One region of the Nostoc sp. DedQUE05 genome, then DNA from elsewhere that is predicted to be linked to it. Evidence: riboswitches for the same ligand, from Rfam matches in the RefSeq annotation. Region 1 holds a riboswitch; the other holds the start of a gene.

What was found. Region 1 has a riboswitch for cobalamin ahead of cobG (precorrin-3B synthase). Riboswitches for the same ligand answer to the same signal wherever they lie in the genome.
Region 2: it holds a riboswitch for cobalamin, as region 1 does, so the genes downstream of both, RMZ42_RS29560 (DUF1636 domain-containing protein) here and cobG (precorrin-3B synthase) in region 1, are expected to answer to the same signal.

Annotation. Positions count from the first base shown of each region.
Region 1 covers NZ_JAVRCB010000012.1:49,090-58,467, forward strand. Annotated here, with positions in the region: gene RMZ42_RS10925 (molybdenum cofactor biosynthesis protein MoaE) at 104-589, shown strand; gene RMZ42_RS10930 (VOC family protein) at 831-1,271, opposite strand; gene RMZ42_RS10935 (GNAT family acetyltransferase) at 1,375-1,788, opposite strand; gene RMZ42_RS10940 (dienelactone hydrolase family protein) at 1,939-2,694, shown strand; gene RMZ42_RS10945 (sulfonate ABC transporter substrate-binding protein) at 2,805-3,851, shown strand; gene ssuD (FMNH2-dependent alkanesulfonate monooxygenase) at 3,869-5,005, shown strand; gene RMZ42_RS10955 (LLM class flavin-dependent oxidoreductase) at 5,195-6,562, shown strand; cobalamin riboswitch at 6,740-6,871, shown strand; gene cobG (precorrin-3B synthase) at 6,845-8,581, shown strand; gene RMZ42_RS10965 (precorrin-8X methylmutase) at 8,712-9,338, shown strand; gene RMZ42_RS10970 (precorrin-2 C(20)-methyltransferase) at 9,341-9,378, shown strand, end outside.
Region 2 covers NZ_JAVRCB010000053.1:28,929-38,306, reverse strand. Annotated here, with positions in the region: gene RMZ42_RS29570 (sirohydrochlorin chelatase) at 1-640, shown strand, start outside; gene cobA (uroporphyrinogen-III C-methyltransferase) at 637-1,416, shown strand; cobalamin riboswitch at 1,466-1,628, shown strand; gene RMZ42_RS29560 (DUF1636 domain-containing protein) at 1,650-2,069, shown strand; gene RMZ42_RS29555 (cobalt-precorrin-6A reductase) at 2,073-2,810, shown strand; gene RMZ42_RS29550 (PEP-CTERM sorting domain-containing protein) at 2,888-3,493, shown strand; gene RMZ42_RS29545 (inositol monophosphatase family protein) at 3,902-4,771, shown strand; partial or broken gene RMZ42_RS29540 (cold-shock protein) at 4,874-4,966, opposite strand; gene RMZ42_RS29535 (2-dehydropantoate 2-reductase) at 5,375-6,355, shown strand; gene RMZ42_RS29530 (ABC transporter permease subunit) at 6,981-8,471, shown strand; gene RMZ42_RS29525 (amino acid ABC transporter ATP-binding protein) at 8,464-9,198, shown strand; gene RMZ42_RS29520 (NUDIX hydrolase) at 9,195-9,378, opposite strand, start outside.

The sequences.
Region 1 (9,378 bases):
TTAACCTTTACCCAATCTCCACCTAACAATTTTGGGTTGGCAGACCACTAGTAATGCTTTCTTCAGAGACAATAGAAAAAACCCATATAATATCAACGCAGTTATGACAACTACACTTACCTCTGCTGTTAAACCAAGAGCCGAAGATAGTTTTGCCATTACCTTTGCACCATTATCTCTGGAAGAAATCTATGCCAAATCCGACGATCCAGCCAATGGTGCTGTGGTTGTGATGAGTGGTATGGTTCGCAATCAAACCGATGGTAAACCTGTGATTGCTCTAGAGTATCAAGCTTATGAACCGATGGCGTTGCGGATATTTTATCAAATTGCTACTGATATTCGCTTATCTATGTCTGATGTGAATCGAGTCGCGATTTATCATCGTGTTGGACGTTTGCAAGTTGGGGAAATCAGCGTTTTAGTAGCTGTGGGTTCTCCTCATCGGAGTGAGGCGTTTGAAGCTTGCCAATATGCTATTGATACGCTCAAACACAATGCCCCTATATGGAAGAAAGAACATTGGCAAGATGGTTCTAGCACCTGGGTAAGTATTGGTGCGTGTGAAACATCAGGAGAAAATTGTTGATTTGACTCCTGATTCAGAAATCAGAATGGGCTACGCCCCGCTGCGCTAACAGGAGTCAGATTGACAAAATCTTGACAAGCATAGGTAAAATGCTATCCTCTTTTTCCAAATGTATTGAACTCATCGACACCACTCGCCAGAAACTTGAAAAGCGTCATAACTTCTCTACGAGACGCTGCGCGAACGTTGAATGGTGTCGATTGTTTTCACAGTAAGGGTTTCTAGCTAGAAAATCGATTGCTTATTGAGAATTACTTACTGGTTGTTGAAAATTTGAAAAGTGGTGTCGATTTTGTTGCTGTGCAAAAGTACTCTTAACAAACTCTGCAATCTCTATACGATTCCCACCGGGATCTCGGAGAAAAAACCGCACGCATCCTGGAAGTGGTCGTTGATCGGGAATAATTTCTATTCCATGCTCTTTTAGGTGTTCTTCAAAGGCGTTCAAGTTATCGACTTGGAAACAAAAATGCCGTCTAGATGCTTGGTTATTGGCGTTTTTCTCACTACTTACGTGCAGTTCAATGTCTCCCAACTTGTACCACGCTCCTGAATCATTTTTCATGACATCAGGTCTGACAATTTCAGTCAGTCCCAAAACTTTGCTGTAGAAAGATAGCATTGCTTCCTCCACTTCAAGAGGATAGGTTACTTGAATATGATGAACTGCATTAAGCTTCATAAATTTTTCTCCTAATTTGGGTTAAAGTTGGTAGCGCTACAATCACCTTTTGCTGTAATACTGGCGTATTTTTAAAGTTTTTTTGTTCAAACTCACCAAACATCTATATAACAAGCTTTCCCATACTGATGCGTTCTTCAATGAGATAGCCAAGTTTTCTATAAAACTCAACTACTTCTGCGTTGGAGACACGAACTTGGAGATTGATTTTGAGGCATCCCATCGCTATCAATACTCTCTCTGCGTGCTGCACTAGCTTGCTACCAATACCCTGTCGTTGATACTGAGGACTGACCGCAACTGTGTATAGCCAACCGCGATGCCCGTCATATCCTGCCATGATAGTCCCTACAATCACAGAGTTAATCTCAGTAACGAAAAACAACTCAGGTTGTACAGCAAGCTTCTGACTGATTACCAATTTTGGGCTGCTGTGCGACGGATTATTAGGAAACACCTCATGCCACAAAGCACTGACTAATTCAGCATCAGATTCTTGGTATGGTCTTATATTCATCTACATCTCTAAATCAAAGCACTTGCCTTTGCACATTCTTTGTGAAATACTACTCTTAAACTACGATAAATCGATATATTTTAAGTAGTATTATACAAAAATTACCATAAAACATCGCGTCCTGAAAGCAATTACAGGCTAATCCCTAAGATGACAAACACAGAAATTCGCACTGCTCAAGTTAAAGTCCCTAACGGAGATTTGCAAATTGATGCTTACTTAGCTGAACCAGCACAAAAGGGAACCTTCCCAGCCGTTATTGTGATTCAGGAAATTTTTGGGGTTAATATTCACATTCGGGAAGTTGCTGAGAAATTTGCCAAAGAGGGGTATGTGGCGATCGCACCGACTTTATTTCAACGCACCGCTCCCGGTTTTGAGGGTGGATATACTCCTGAAGATGTCCAGCAAGGGAGGGGTTATAAGGAGCAGACAACAGCAGAGGAAATATTGAGTGATATTAAAGCTGCGATCGCTTACTTAAGAACTCTACCAAATGTACAAGGAGATGCGATCGGCTCTATTGGTTTCTGTTTTGGTGGTCACGTCGTTTATCTAGCTGCCACCTTACCAGATATTAAAGTTACAGCTTCCTTCTATGGTGGCGGTATTCCCAACTCAACTCCCGGCGGTGGAGAACCAACCATCACCCGCACTCCAGAGATTAAAGGCCCCATTTACGCCTTCTTTGGTCTTGACGATCAGGGAATTCCCTTAGAACATACAGAACAGATTGAGGCTGAATTGAAGAAAAATCAGATTACTCATGCTATCTTCCGTTATCCCGGTGCAGGGCATGGCTTCTTTTGCAATCATCGGGCCAGCTACAATGCCGAAGCTGCTGCTGATGCTTGGAAAAATGTTCAAGAACTATTCCAAAAGAACCTTCAGCTTCAAAAAGTCTAAATTTTTAGGTTAGGAGCAATACAACACTAGAGGCGCACATCTGTGTGCCTCTACAACTGAACATAGGCAAAATAAGTCAAAAGCAAATTAAAAAACAAAGTATCACGTCCATGATTTCCGCCTTCAAACAACCACAAGTTAAGATTTTCCAAGGTTTTTCACTATTCCTTTTACCTGGATTATTAGCAATCTCAACAACCTTAATCAGTTGCTCAGTCCAAACCCCAAATTCAGCAAATCAAACCATTGGCTTGAAAACCAAAGTTGTCCGAATGGGGTATCAAAGTTCTGGGGATATTTTCAGACTTAAAGGATTGATCGAAAAACGTCTCAAGCCTTTAGGTATTTCCGTGGAATGGGCGCAATTTGCCGCCGGCCCACAACTGATGGAAGCGATGAATGTGGGCAGGGTTGATATTGGCTCTGTAGGCGAGACTCCCCCGATATTTGCCCAAGCGGCTGGCACATCTTTAGTTTATATTGCTAGTAATAAACCCAGTACCGGGAAAGGAAGCGGAATTATCGTTCAAAAGAATTCACCGATTCGGACTTTAGCCGATCTCAAAGGGAAAAAAGTAGTTTTTCAAAAGGGTTCTGCTTCCCATTACTTATTAATAAAAGCTTTGGAAGAGGCTGGTTTAAAATATAGTGATATTCAAGCTCTTAGCCTCCCTCCTTCAGAAGCCCGTGATGCTTTTATTCAAGGAAAAATTGATGCCTGGGTAACTTGGGACCCTTATTTAGCCGTGGCCCAAAAAAAGGCCAATGCTCGTGTTTTGAGAGATGCTAGTGGCATTTCTACTCAGGGCGGATATTACATGGCAGCGCGAAAATTTGCCACAGAAAACCCGAAATTAGTGCGATTAGTTCTTGAGGAGATAGATAACACAGGTCAATGGGCTGAAAAAAACCGAGCAGAAGTTGTAAAACTGACTATTCCTCACCTCAAAATTGATGAAGATATTTTAACAACAATGGTTGGAAGGCGAACTTACGGTATAAGACCAATTACGCCTGAAATTATGGACAAACAACAGAAGATTGCAGATTTGTTTGCCAAAGAAAAAGTGATACCTAAGCCAATTAATATTAAAGAAGCGATGCTGACTAGCGAACAATATGCAGCCATCACACCGGAAACCATTAGTCAGAAATAGCGCCAGGAGATAAGAAAATGGAAGTTTTTTGGTATTTGCCGACCCAGGGAGACGAGCGTTATTTAGGTACTACAATCGGCAGGCGACCAGCCACTTATCCCTATATGCAGCAAATCGCCCAAGCTGTTGATAAATTGGGCTATGGCGGGATGTTGATTGGTACCGGACAAAAACAAGATACTTGGATTGTCGCTACTTCATTAATTTCAGTTACGGAACGCTTGCGGTTTCTTGTAGCATTTCGTCCGGCAATTATGTCGCCTTCTTTAGCAGTTAGAATGGCTGCGACTTTTGACCAGATTTCTAATGGTCGAATTATTCTGAATGTTGTCACTGGCGGCGACACAAAAGAACTTGCAAAAGATGGGATTTTCTTAGATCACGATCAGCGTTATGAACTTACAGATGAGTTTTTGACAATTTGGCGATCGCTCATGCAAGGTGAAGAACTAACCTATAGTGGTCGCCATTTGCAAGTTCAAGGCGCAAAACTCCAATTTCCTCCCGTACAAAAGCCTTATCCCACCTTATATTTTGGCGGTTCTTCAGATGCGGCGCTCCAAGTTGCTGCCAAACACATTGATGTGTATTTAACTTGGGGTGAACCACCAGATCGAGTTGCCGAAAAGATTGCAAAAGTACGCCGATTAGCAGCAGAACAAGGTAGAACAGTCCGCTTTGGGATTCGGATGCACGTTATAGTGCGTGAAACTACGCAAAAAGCTTGGGATGCAGCTAATGAACTGATTCAGTATGTCGATGATGAAACCATAGCAACTGCACATCAGCGGTTTGCTCAGTCTGAATCAGAAGGACAACGCCGCATGGCTCAACTGCATAAAGGTAATCGCCAAAACCTAGAAATTAGCCCCAACTTATGGGCAGGTGTTGGCTTAGTGCGTGGAGGTGCTGGGACTGCCTTGGTAGGAGATCCAGACACAGTTGCAGCGCGAATGCTAGAATATGCCGATTTAGGAATTGATACCTTTGTTTTCTCAGGGTATCCCCATCTCGAAGAAGCTTATCGAGTTGCAGAATTATTATTTCCCAGGTTGCCGTTACAAACTCCAGCGATCGCATTACCGCAGCAGGTTGCAAGTACATTCAGTGAATTTGTTACCAAAACAGATTTACTCAAACCCCAGCCAGTGTAAGCAATTCAAAATCCAAAAACTAACGTGATTTAACTCATAACACCCTAGTACAACATTGCATAAATTCGGCAAAACTCTGCGTTCCTCTGCGCTACGCCAGTTGCTACAACGCGGGGAACCCGCGCAACGCACTGGCTTAACTTTGCGTGCCTCTGCATTTAAAAACACAACGATTTTACAAAAAAAAGCATGAGTACGAAAAAACCTCAACTTAGATTAGGTGCATTCTTGCCCAGCACTGGTCATCACGTAGCGTCATGGCGACACCCCGAAGCCCAAGCTAATGCTGGTTTGAACTTTCAGCATTATAAAAAGCTGGCACAGACGGCAGAACGCGGCAAATTTGACATGATCTTCTTTGCAGATGGTGTGGCTGTGCGCGACCGCAATCAAAGCGCCGACCTTTTGAGCCGGAATGGTAAACTCGTCCACTTTGAACCTCTTACCCTGTTGTCGGCTTTGTCTGTGGTCACGGAAAACATCGGTTTGACGGCCACAGTATCAACCACCTACAACGAGCCTTATCATCTCGCCCGCAAATTTGCATCATTAGATTATCTTAGCGGTGGCCGTGCCGGTTGGAATCTCGTAACTTCTGCTACCGAAGCTGAAGCGTTGAATTTCAATCGGGAAAAGCACATGGAGCATACCCTACGTTATCAACGTGCCAAAGAGTTTGTGGATGTAGTCACGAAACTCTGGGATAGTTGGGAGGACGACGCCTTCTTACATGATAAGGAATCGGGTATTTACTTCGATCCAAATAAACTGCACGTTCCCAACCACAAAGGCGAGCATTTTTCAGTACGCGGCCCGCTGAATGTGGCGCGTCCCATCCAAGGTTATCCGGTGATCATTCAAGCTGGGTCTTCCGAGGATGGTAAGGATCTGGCTGCACAAACGGCGGAGGTAATTTTTACTGCCCAGCAGACCTTGGCAGAAGCTCAGGCATTCTATACAGATGTGAAAGGGAGACTGGCTCAATACGGGCGCTCACCTGACCATCTTAAGATTATGCCAGGTGTATTCCCAGTTATCGGCAAAACCGAGCAAGAAGCTAAAGACAGATTCGATCAGATTCAGGAGTTGATTGATCCGGTAGTCGGCTTAAATTTGCTTGGCTCAATGATCGGTGGATTTGACCTATCCGGCTATCCATTGGACGGGCCGTTGCCGGAGCTACCAGAGACTAACGGGGGTAAAAGCCGTCAGCAACTTCTGATTGACCTAGCTAACAGAGAGAATTTAACGATTCGACAGCTGTATTTGTCGATAGCTGGAGCGCGTGGGCATCGTCAGATTTTAGGCACACCAGAACAAATTGCCGATCAGCTAGAAGATTGGTTTGTCAATGGTGGGGCAGATGGCTTTAATATTATGCCGCCCTGGTTGCCGGGAGGATTGGATGAGTTTGTAGACTTGGTAATTCCTGAATTGCAACGTCGCGGTCTGTTCCGTACAGAGTATGAAGCAGGAACCCTGCGCGAAAATCTTGGTTTACCTCGTCCGGTAAATCAGTTTAGCAAAGTTGCTACTCGTGAAGCGGCGATCGCCTAACTTTTTCTAAAGCAAGTTTTGCAGCAAAAAGGCTCAAGCATTCCTGCCTGAGCCATAACTAAATTCAATTTATAGATTAGCTTCAAGAACTATATCTTTCGATCGGTAGTGGATCAGCTCAGTTAAAATTTATCACCATAGTAATGTAAGATAATTATCTGGATGATGTCTGGTTGATATCTATAACCTCAACAAAGTCTAAATTACTAAAGCTGAGAGTTGGGAAACTCCGGTGAAATTCCGGGACTGTGCCGCAGCTGTGATGGGATGACCCAAGTCAGAATGCCAACTCTCAGGATGTCCTCAAGACACACTCACCGTCTACTCCCTGCGTTGCACGGGGAAGGAGTTCTAAGTTTGGTTTCTAGATTTGCCACTTGTCCTGGCTTGTTTTATGCTACTCCTGCCGCAGATGGTATATTATCTCGCGTTAGAATACCAGGTGGAATTATTAGTAGTCAGCAGTGCCGTGCGATCGCAGATATAGCAGAACAGCACGGTGGCGGCTATCTAGATGTGACTAATCGAGCTAACCTACAAGTTCGTGAAATCCGCACCGGGATAAATGCTGAGGTTCTGAAATATCTACAAAATATGGGATTGGGTTCTGACAATACTGTTGTAGACCAAATCCGCAATATTATGACCAGTCCAACTGCTGGTATCGATCCCCAAGAATTAATCGACACTCGCCCTTTTGTCCAAGGTTGGGATGATTATATTGCTGCACATCCGGCGCTTTCGGGACTGTCGGCCAAATTTAGCGTTTGCTTTGATGGTGGTGGGATAATTCAAGTGTGCGATCGCTTGAATGATATCGCCTTTGCAGCTGTCTTACTTAACGATCAGGTTTATTTTCGTCTCTATCTCAGTGTTGGCGAGAACGGTCAACCCCCCAGCGATACGGGAATTTTGTTATCACCAGAAGACTGTTTGCCCGTCTTAGCAGCTTTAGCGGATGTCTATCTAGCTTATAGTCATCCTACGAGTAAGCGGCGGCTACGTTTGAGAGAGTTATTGAATACTTTGGGTTGTGAAAATTATCTCCAAGAAGTTGAGCAGCGTTTACCTTTTTCTTTTTTGTACAGTGAAATAAGAAAAGACCTACTCTCCGAGCAAGGCAAGCTACGGTGTACACACAAGTCTGAAACAGTTCACTCATCAGAGTTTAAGCGTAAGTTTTACCCCTCCCTAACCCTCCCCTTGGAAAGGGGAGGGAACTGTATTTCTAGTTTCCCCCCTTTCCAAGGGGGGATTAAGGGGGGTAATTCGATGTGTGTGTACACTGTAGAGGAAGGCAAAGGGGAAAAATATCAGCATATTGGCATCCATCCCCAACGTCAGCAAGGCTTATTTTACATTGGTGTTGTCTTGCCCCTTGGCCGATTGGAAAGTAGACAGATACGCGGTTTAGCAGATTTAGCAGCAAAATACGGTAGTGGAACTCTCAGGCTAACCCCTTGGCAAAATTTGCTCCTGACAGATATTCCTCAACGATGGGTTGCTGATGTCCAAAGTGAAATTGCTTTATTAGGATTAGATTGCTCTGCAACCAATATCAAGGGCGGATTAGTTGCCTGTTCAGGAAAAAAAGGTTGCGCCGCTTCTGCCACTGACACTAAAAGTCATGCGTTGGCATTGGCAGAGTATCTTAAAACTCGCGTTACTCTCGATTACCCAGTTAATATCCACTTCACTGGCTGCGAAAAATCTTGTGCCCAGCACAGCAAAAGTGATATCACTCTCCTCGGTGTCAGCATTGAAGCTGAAAATAGAACTGTGGAAGGCTATCACGTTTATGTTGGTGACAGCAATCAGAAATTCGGACGCGAACTATATCAATATGTAACTTTTGCCGAACTACCTGCATTAATAGAGCGGATGCTATATGTATATAAAATTCAACGCTTAAATTCTAATGAGTCCTTTGGAGAATTTGCTAATCGATATCCAATAGCACAATTACAGCAGTTATTTAATAAACACTTAGAAAATGGAACCACAGATAAATACAGATGATTGATTCCTTCCTTTCTCTGACTCTGTGTTCTCTGCGGTTAATTAAATTAGGTATTCTTCTATTAAAAAAGAAGTATCTATACTAACTAACAAATCAATCCAAAATTTAAAATCTAAAATCCCAAATTGAATGCCCGACTATATCCGAGATGCCAACGAAATTTACCGTAATTCCTTCGCAATCATTCGGTCAGAAGCGAACCTAGATGTGCTGCCACCAGATGTAGCAAAAGTTGCTGTGCGTCTAATTCATGCCTGTGGAATGACGGATATTGTCACAGACTTGGGATATTCACCAACAGCAGTGCAATCCGCAAGAGCAGCACTGGCCGCAGGAGCGCCAATACTGTGCGATTGCCGAATGGTTGCCGATGGCGTTACCAGACGGCGGTTGTCTGCAAACAATCAAGTTATCTGTACTCTTAACGAGCCAGAAGTGCCAGAACTTGCCCAGCGTATGGGTACTACCAGGTCGGCAGCAGCCCTAGAATTATGGCGATCGCACCTGGAAGGCTCAGTAATTGCAATTGGGAATGCGCCCACAGCCCTGTTCCGACTGTTAGAAATACTCGATGCAGGAGTGCCCAAACCTGCGATTATCTTGGGTTTTCCAGTGGGCTTTGTCGGTGCAGCCGAATCAAAAGCCGCACTGGCAGCAGATAGCAGAAATGTACCATTTTTAACCTTACACGGTCGGCGCGGTGGAAGTGCGATCGCGGCAGCAGCAGTTAACGCCCTGGCAACGGAGGAAGAATGAATATGCAACCTAAAGGTCGTCTTTATGGAATTGGTGTCGG
Region 2 (9,378 bases), on a different contig from region 1:
TAACTCAGTAAATAGCGAACATTTAGTTGGCATCGCTGCTTTAGAAATGAATCCTCAGCCTTTACACGAGCAGATTCAAGAATTTGCTAAAAGCGCTTTTGGCGATTGCCCACTGTCTCAAAATGAAAATCGTCTCAAAATTGTACCGCTATTTCTACTGCCGGGAGTCCATGTGATGACAGATATTCCTGCCGAAGTAGCACTCGCCCAACAGGCTGCTGGTCAAGATATCATCATTGAATTGCAACCATATTTAGGCTCTCACCCTAATTTAGAGAAATTGCTGGCAAAACAAATAGCTGCTATGAAAGCAGAAGCATGGATTCTCTTAGCTCATGGTAGCCGTCGCCCAGGTTCTAAAGAAACTGTGGAAGCAATAGCGGCGAGTTTGCCAGCCGTGGCTGCTTATTGGGCTGGGCCTCCTAGTTTAGAATCACGGGTGAAAGAATTGGTGGATGCTGGTTATCGGGAAATTGCAATTTTGCCATACTTTTTATTCGCTGGTGGAATAACCGATGCGATCGCCACCTCAATAGAGGAACTAAAATTACAATTTTCTGCGGTGAATTTCCAATTGGCAGAGCCACTGGGAGCAAGTGCAGAATTAGCCGAGCTAATTTGGGATTTAATAGATAGATGAACCGCACAATGACACAAAGAAACAAGTATTTAGGAAAGGTTTATTTAGTCGGTGCAGGGCCAGGAGATCCAGGACTAATTACCTTGAAGGCAAAAGGTTTGTTGGAATGTGCAGATGTAGTCATCTACGATGCCTTGGTGAGTCCGGCAATTTTGGCAATGATTAATCCCCAAGCCGAGCAAATTAATGCTGGTAAACGTGCTGGGAGACATTCGTTGTTGCAGTCAGAAACAACTCAATTGCTGATTGATAAAGCGCAGGATAGTGCAATTGTAGTGCGGCTCAAGGGTGGCGATCCCTTTATCTTTGGTCGCGGTGGCGAAGAGATGGAAGAATTAGTCAAAGCTGGAATATCAACGGAAGTTGTGCCAGGTATCACTTCGGGAATTGCAGCAGCAGCTTATGCAGGTATTCCTTTGACGCATCGGCTATATAGTTCATCGGTGACATTTGTAACTGGTCATGAAGCAGCGGGTAAGTATAGACCGCAAGTAAATTGGAGTGCGATCGCTCACGGTTCCGAAACCATTGTAATTTATATGGGAATTCACAATCTGCCTTATATTGTGGAAGAATTAATTACGGCTGGGTTGAATTTAGAAACACCGATTGCTTTGGTGCGCTGGGGTACGCGCCCAGAACAAGAAGAATTAATTGGGACATTAGAAACAATAGTCACACAGGTAGAGCAAACTGGATTTGGTGCGCCTGCGATCGCAGTTATTGGACAAGTAGTAAAGATGCACAGTATTTTATCTGGCTGTCGTCCAGTTTGATAGTTGGCGCAAAGCTTATTGTTTCGTATTCTCCGATAACTTTAGTGTACGATCGATAAGGTTGTTCGGTTCTGGTGGGAGTCAGCTACCAGAGGTAACGGGGAAAGTTCGGTGCAAATCCGGCACTGTCCCGCAACTGTGAACCAATTTGAGATTAAAGAAAATCTCAAGTTGAGTGAGTCAGGATGCCCGCCGAAATCGATTTATTAGTTTCACATATCTGCGAGGTACAGATGACTACTACTGTAAATATTTCCCCAACTAATCCTTTGGATGTTGCTGAACATAATTTATTTGTTTGCAAAACCTGTGCCAGTGTTTGGCAAAATGGAAAACGCTTAGGTGAAAGTGGTGGAGAAAAACTTTTACACCAACTTCAGCAGCTGGCACAAGATTGGGAGTTACGAGATCGATTCCCAATTCAAGAAGTTGAATGTATGAGTGCTTGTAATCGTTCTTGTGTAGTCGCCTTTAGTGCCAAAGGCAAATTAACATATTTATTTGGTGATTTAGCTGTTGATGGTAGTGCCTCTGCGGTACTGGAATGTGCTAGCCAATACTATGCTAAAGCAGATGGTTTACTGCCTTGGTCAGAGCGTCCAGAAGCAATGAAAAAGGGGATTTTAGCAAAGATTCCACCGTTATCTATCTAAATGATGCGCGTTTTGATTTTGGGTGGGACGAGTGATGCAGCAGAACTAGCTGCCAAAGTTACGGCTATCCAAGGATTAGAAGTAATCACCTCTCTAGCTGGACGCACCCGTGAACCGTCAGTACCGTTGGGCGATTTACGGGTTGGAGGCTTCGGAGGTGTGGCTGGATTGGCTAGCTATCTGCGAGTCATGCAAATCGACTTATTAATTGATGCAACCCATCCTTTTGCGACTCAAATTTCTTTCAATGCGGCAGATGCGGCAACAGAAGTTGGAGTACCCCGTCTGATGTTAATCCGTCCGCCTTGGGAAAAAGAAAGTGGCGATCGCTGGATTGAAGTTGATAGTGTTGCAGCCGCAGCAACAACCCTGCAAAATCAGGCACAGCGAGTATTTTTGACAGTTGGTAGGCAAGAACTGGCCGCTTTTGCTCATTTGGAGAAAATTTGGTTTTTGATGCGGATGATTGACCCTCCTGGCGAAGATGCTTTAGTACCGCCGGGGATGGTATTGTGCGATCGCGGCCCTTTTACCCTCAATAATGAGAGACAAATTCTAATTGAGAATAACATTGATACCATCGTCAGTAAAAATAGCGGTGGCGATGCCACAAAGCCCAAGATTATTGCCGCGCGAGAACTAGGGGTGAAGGTTGTAATGGTAAATCGTCCAGCGATACCGCCAGGGGAGCAGGTTAGTAATGTTGATGCTGCTTTGGTATGGTTATTAGATCGCTGCTAAGTAAATAGCCAAGATTGATAATACGATCTTTCCTAATTTCCGTATAATACACGGGAACGATCGCAGTAACGACTTCCATGAAAAATCTAGCTCTATCTGCCATAGCCCTCGCCACCACATCTGGATTAGTTTTCGGGACAATGCCAGCAGCTTCTGCTTTAAGTTGGAATTGGAATTATTCTGGTACTGGCATTGTGGCAAATGGTACTTTCACTACTAATGACACCCCTAACGATTTGGGTTCTTACTTGATTACTGGAATTACTGGTACGCGAAATGGTGAAACAATTACTGGTTTGCAACCCGCCGGGACTCCAATACCAGGAAACGAACCTTTTAATGTTGATAATTTAATTAGTCTTAATACTCAGCAGTTAACAGGTGATGGTTTTGGGTATTCCACTTCGGGAGGAAACTATTCTAGTCCATTCTTCGCGAGTTTTTTGCCGACACCAGGTTATTTAGAGGTATTTTCTGCGCCGCCACTCATACCAGGTTTTGAAAATTTAGGATTAGAAGATAGTGAGTTACCTATTAGTTTTTCTGCAACCATAGTCACTGTTTCTGAACCTACTTCTATCCTTAGCCTGCTCATTCTAGGTACTCTTGTTGGCGCACTTTCATTACTCAAAGGCCACAATCTATCCAAAATTACTCAGAAGAAGCTCGAAAAAGTTTCCTAAAACCATTAATAACAATTCAAAATTGTACCTTTACAGGGATCTTGCTACGCGTTTAGATGGCGGGCAAGATGCCCACCCCACAATATTGGATAATTTTTTCTTGGAGTTCCCTTAACAATACAAGCCGACGCATTAACAATACAAGCCGATGTATTAACAATGCAAGGTATAGTCAAATTTAATTCGCGATGAATTAATGAAATGCTCTACTAAGTGTTGACGTTCGGTCTTAAACCCTTTATTTTGCAATAAAACTTGCGATCGCTCTATAGGCTCTTGGAGACATACAGATTAAAGTAATATAGCAACGGTGGTATCATTGCATCCAAATGATACCGTAATTTTGTCTAGATATAGAATTCTATCGCCCTGTTGACGATAGATTATTTCTAAAAGGAGTTTGCTGCAATGTCCACAACACCAACTACTCGATTAATTTTAGAGACTTTACTTCCCCATCTCAAGGTAGCAGCAGCCTATGCCCATTTTCTACAACCAAAAATTGCTGCACTTCCCGCTAAAGAAGAAGCAAATAACTTTTTTAGTGCTGCACTTACTGATGCAGATGTGGCTATTCAAAATCTAGTAGAAGTAGTATTACTAGGAACTTTTCCAGATATTCGCTTTTATGGTGAAGAATATGAAAGTTCTAATAATACCAAATATTTTCGCGCTATCGAACTCGGTTCAGAAGGTGATTACTTAGTAACACTTGACCCGATTGATGGTACGAAGTTTTATATGGATGGACATTCTAATTACCAAATTATTCTCAGTATTCTAAATGCGGATGACTTTGAAGCAGTAATTGCCATTTCTCCTGCCCAAAACGTTTATTTTTACGCCCTTCGAGGTGAAGGTGCTTTTAAAGGCACGCTAGACATGAACTTAGAAGCCTGTGCCCCATTAGATATAAGATCCGCCAAACCTGCTATTTTATTGGGATGGGGTATGAATGCGATCGCACCCTTACTAAAAAATCGATATCAAGTAATCGATATAGCGACTGATTACTCTAGTGATATTCAAATTCCCAATCTTAATGGTATTCTCAGTGGTGACTTGAGTGGAGCAATCATCAAGTCGGGCAAATTTCTTGATAGTGCTGCACTTGCTTTTATTGCAAAAGAGGCTGGCTGGATTGTAACTACTGTGGACGGTTCAACTTTACCGCCATTGCATACTTGTCAAAACTATAGTATGCCTGGATTGATCGTAGCTGCCTCAAAATCTGTTCATCAAGATTTATTAGAAGCAATGCAAAGCGTAACTGCTTGAGGGTTAATCAATATCGATTTGGAGATGATTTTTCGTGGTTGTTTATTTCAAGTCTTATAGAGCCGTAACATTTACAGCAGCCGGCCCTTTTGAACCATCTTAAATCTCAATTTCAACATTTTGACCCTCAGCTAGTAGCGGTGTAATGAAGCCAAATCCTTTGGACTCATTAAACCTTTTTACTTTTCCTTTAATGAGAGCGCCGCCTACAATTGCCGCTACTTCCAAATCATCAAGTTCCTCAATTTCTGATGCTTGCAAATTTTTAATTTCTATTGTTTTCATATTTACTAATCTTAATATCAGTTCAATAATAGGCTAACAACAAGCAATAAGAAAATCAACAAAAACAGTAAAATATCCTACCTTTCCCACTTTTCCTACATTGTATGGCCTATCCCCACACACAATTATCATTATCACAAAAACTATTTTGAGTATTTTAATTGATTGACAAAAGGTGCTTTATCTTAACCTTTCACTGATGGGTACTGTTATATTCACAGGTTAATGTTGAAGGTAAGCTAGTCCAAGGTATTCGTTCGGTCTAGATCGCAAACGACTGGATACCGTCTTCCACAACTTAATATTTCTTTTGACAAAATGAAAATCTGTATTGTTGGCGCAGGTGCGATTGGTGGATATTTAGGGGCGAAATTGGCACTGGCAGGTGAAGAGGTGACATTAATCGCGCGTGGTTCTCATTTGGAGGCAATTCAAAAAAATGGGCTGAAGTTGTTTATGGCAGATGGTTCTAGCCAAATTGCTACTCCATTTCTGGCAACTAGCGATATTCAGTCAGCTGGGCCACAGGATGTAGTAATTTTAACTGTGAAGGCTCACAGTGTTCCGGCGATCGCACCTTTTCTCCCGGCACTCTACGATGCTCACACGATGGTGGTGACAGCCCAAAATGGCGTTCCTTGGTGGTACTTTCGTCAGCATGGCGGTGAATATGAAGGTACGCGAATTCAATCTGTCGATCCAGATGGGATTATTGAAACTAGTATCGGTGCTGAACGCGCTATTGGTTGTGTGGTTTACCCGGCAACTGAGATAATTGAACCAGGTGTAATTAAACATATTGAAGGCGATCGCTTTACTCTGGGTGAAATCGACGGCACTAAAACCGAACGCATCCAATTATTAGCACAAACTTTAAAACAAGCAGGATTTAAAGCCCCAATCCGCAATCAAATTCGCACGGAAATTTGGATCAAGTTGTGGGGAAATGTGGCATTTAATCCGATCAGTGCCTTAACTGGTGCGACTCTAGAGGATATTTGCCGCTATCCCCTCACCCGCGAACTAGCGCGGCAAATGATGAGTGAAACTCAAGCGATCGCCGAAAACTTAGGTATAAAGTTTGGTATCACTTTAGAACAGCGAATTAATGGCGCAGAAAACGTTGGTGCCCATAAAACCTCAATGCTACAAGATATTGAAGCCGGACGCGCTACGGAGATAGATGCGATCGTTGGCGCAGTTGCAGAATTGGGAAAACTTACTCAAATTCCCACACCTCATATTGATGCAATTTATGCCAGCGTTAAGTTGCTGGAGGCGACTAAAGTCAGAATTTGACAGTCCCAAAGTTTTCATGGGATTAAGGGACTTCCAAGTAATAAAATATCACAATATTTCTTGTGGGATGGGCATCTTGCCCGTCCTGTGAATTGGGCGCTCATGTTGCCCACCCTACAAGATTGAATAATTTATTTATTAGAGTTCCCTAAGCAGAGACTTTACTATGCATTAATTAAGGCTTGCAAGTCGATGCAATGGCATAACAAGCCGATGCAATGGCATAACAAGTCGATGTAATGGCATAACAAGCCGATGCAATGGCATAACAAGTCGATGCAATGGCATAACAAGCCGATGTAATGGCATAACAAGCCGATGCAATGGCATAACAAGTCGATGTAATGGCATAACAAGCCGATGCAATGGCATAACAAGCCGATGCATTGGCATAACAAGTCGATGTAATGGCATAACAAGTCGATGCAATGGCATAATATCATGTTTGCCAAATTACCCATAATAAAAGAACCCCACCCCCAACCCCTCCCCGCTCTTCGGGAGGGGAGACAAAGCACAGCTTTGGCGGGGTGGGGTTCTTCGGGTTTAATAAGCAATCAAGCGGACATGATATCACAGGTATTATTTGCTCGATTGATGTAGCAGTTTAAGTACGGAATATTTTATGAAGAAAAAAAAAGGATGGCTATTGACGATACTGGTTGTAGCAGCAGTAGGAATCAGCATCATCATCGGACATAGTAATTCTCTAAAAGCTGCTTCACCTTTAGGGAAAGACACGCTAACGATGATTACTTCCCCAGATTATCCTCCTTATGAGTTTTATGATACGAAAGGAGGCGATCGCCAAATTGTTGGCTTTGATATAGATATTGCCAAAACCCTGGCTGAAAAACTAGGGTTTAAACTTCAAATAATGGAATCTGATTTTAATGGATTAATCCCTGCAATCCAAGCAAATCGCGCTGATTTTGTCATGGCTGGCATGACTCCGACTCCAGAACGTCAAAAAAACATTGATTTTTCAATTATTTATTACGAAGCCAAAGATACGATTGTCGCTCCTAAAGGTAGCAATCTCAAGCAACCCCAAGACTTATCACAGAAAAAAGTTGGGGTGCAACTAGGAACGATACAAGAACAAAATGCCCAAAAAATTGCGAAAAAAGTTGCGGGTATTCAGCTAAAGCAACTCAATAAAGTGCCGGAAGTAGTTCAAGAAATCAAATCTGGGCGAATTGATGCCGCAATTGTTGAAGATACCGTCGCTAAAGGATTTGCCCAAGCTAACCCAGATTTAGAATTTAATACTATTCCCTCAGAGGAAGCAAGTGGATCGGCGATCGCTTTTCCCAAAAGTTCTTCTTTTGTAGAACCGTTTAACAAAGTCCTGCAACAAATGAAGGACGATGGCACATTGGCTAAACTTGTCACCAAATGGTTTTCACAGAATACCGCCGCCAATTCTGCATCTTCAACTCCTGCCAAAGGCGGATTGAATCTCGACTTCACCAGAATTCTTCCTGACATTCCCTTTATTCTGCGGGGAATCCCGTTAACTTTGTTGTTTACCCTATTATCTGTAACCTTGGGGTTAATCTGGGGAACAATCCTGTCTCTGTTAAAAATTCTCGGCATCAAGCCGCTTACCTGGGTTGCTAACGCCTACACCTCTGTTTTTCGAGGTACACCTTTGTTATTACAGTTGGCGTTGGTTTACTACGCAACACCACAGCTTACAGGCTATGACATTTCTGCATTAGAGGCTGGGGTGCTAACTTTTACTTTGAATTCTGGCGCTTATATGTCGGAAACCATCAGAGGTGGGATTCAAGCGGTGGATAAAGGACAAAGTGAAGCGGCGATGTCTATGGGTGTTCCCTATTGGTTGATGATGTGGGATGTGATTTTGCCGCAAGCTTTGAAGAACATTCTCCCAGCATTGGTAAATGAAACTATCGGATTGCTCAAAGATTCCGCGCTGGTGTCAACGATTGGGGTAGTGGAAATATTACGCAGCGCCCAAATCGTTGGTGCAAACAAATATATTTATTTTGAACCACTGTTATTTGCAGGGTTAATCTACTATGTTTTGGTAATGGGTATGACCTTGGGTGCATCCGCTTTAGAAAGGAGGTTACGAGAAAGTGAGTAATGTAATCATTCGCACGGAATTCTTATCTAAATCCTTTGGCAAACTCGACGTACTCAAAGATATTTCCACTGAGTTTTACCAAGGGGAAGTGGTTGCCATATTAGGCCCTTCTGGTTCGGGTAAGTCTACCTTTCTGCGATGCATAAACTTGCTAGAACAACCCACCAGAGGGAGAATCTACTTTCACGACCAAGAAATTACCAAGCCTAAAGCAAACATTGCGAAAGTACGCCAGCATTTGGTAATGGTATTTCAACATTTTAATTTGTTTCCCCACATGAATGTGCTGGAAAATGTCACCTACGCGCCGATAAAGGTGAAAGGTGTTAACAAGCAAAAAGCAGCAGAACATGGCTTAGAATTGCTGAAAAAGGTAGGTTTAGAATCAAAAGTGTCTGTGTATCCATCCAAACTATCTGGGGGACAGAAACAGCGAGTAGCGATCGCCCGTGCATTAGCAATGGAACCAGAGATGATTTTGTTTGATGAACCCACCTCTGCTTTAGATCCCGAAATGGTCAAAGATGTGCTGGAAGTGATGAAAGGTTTAGCACTATCTGGAATGACAATGGCGATCGTTACTCATGAAATGGGCTTTGCCAAAGAAGTTGCCAATCGGATTATGTTCCTCGATCGGGGAAGTTTAGCAGAAGATACTACTCCTAGCGAGTTTTTTCAAAATCCTCAGTGCGATCGCGCCAAGCAGTTTTTGGAAAAAATGCTTTAGAACATCAGGAATTTGCCGCTTTCTTTATATTCTTGAAACTTTTCTAAAACAGGGCGATCGTTTGGCATTAACGTAGGTAAGTCAGCTAAATCAAAAAATTCCAGCGCCAGCGATTCTCCATCTAAGCAAGCGAGACTGCCTGACCATTCAACGGCTCGCAAAATTAAAATGAAATTTTGG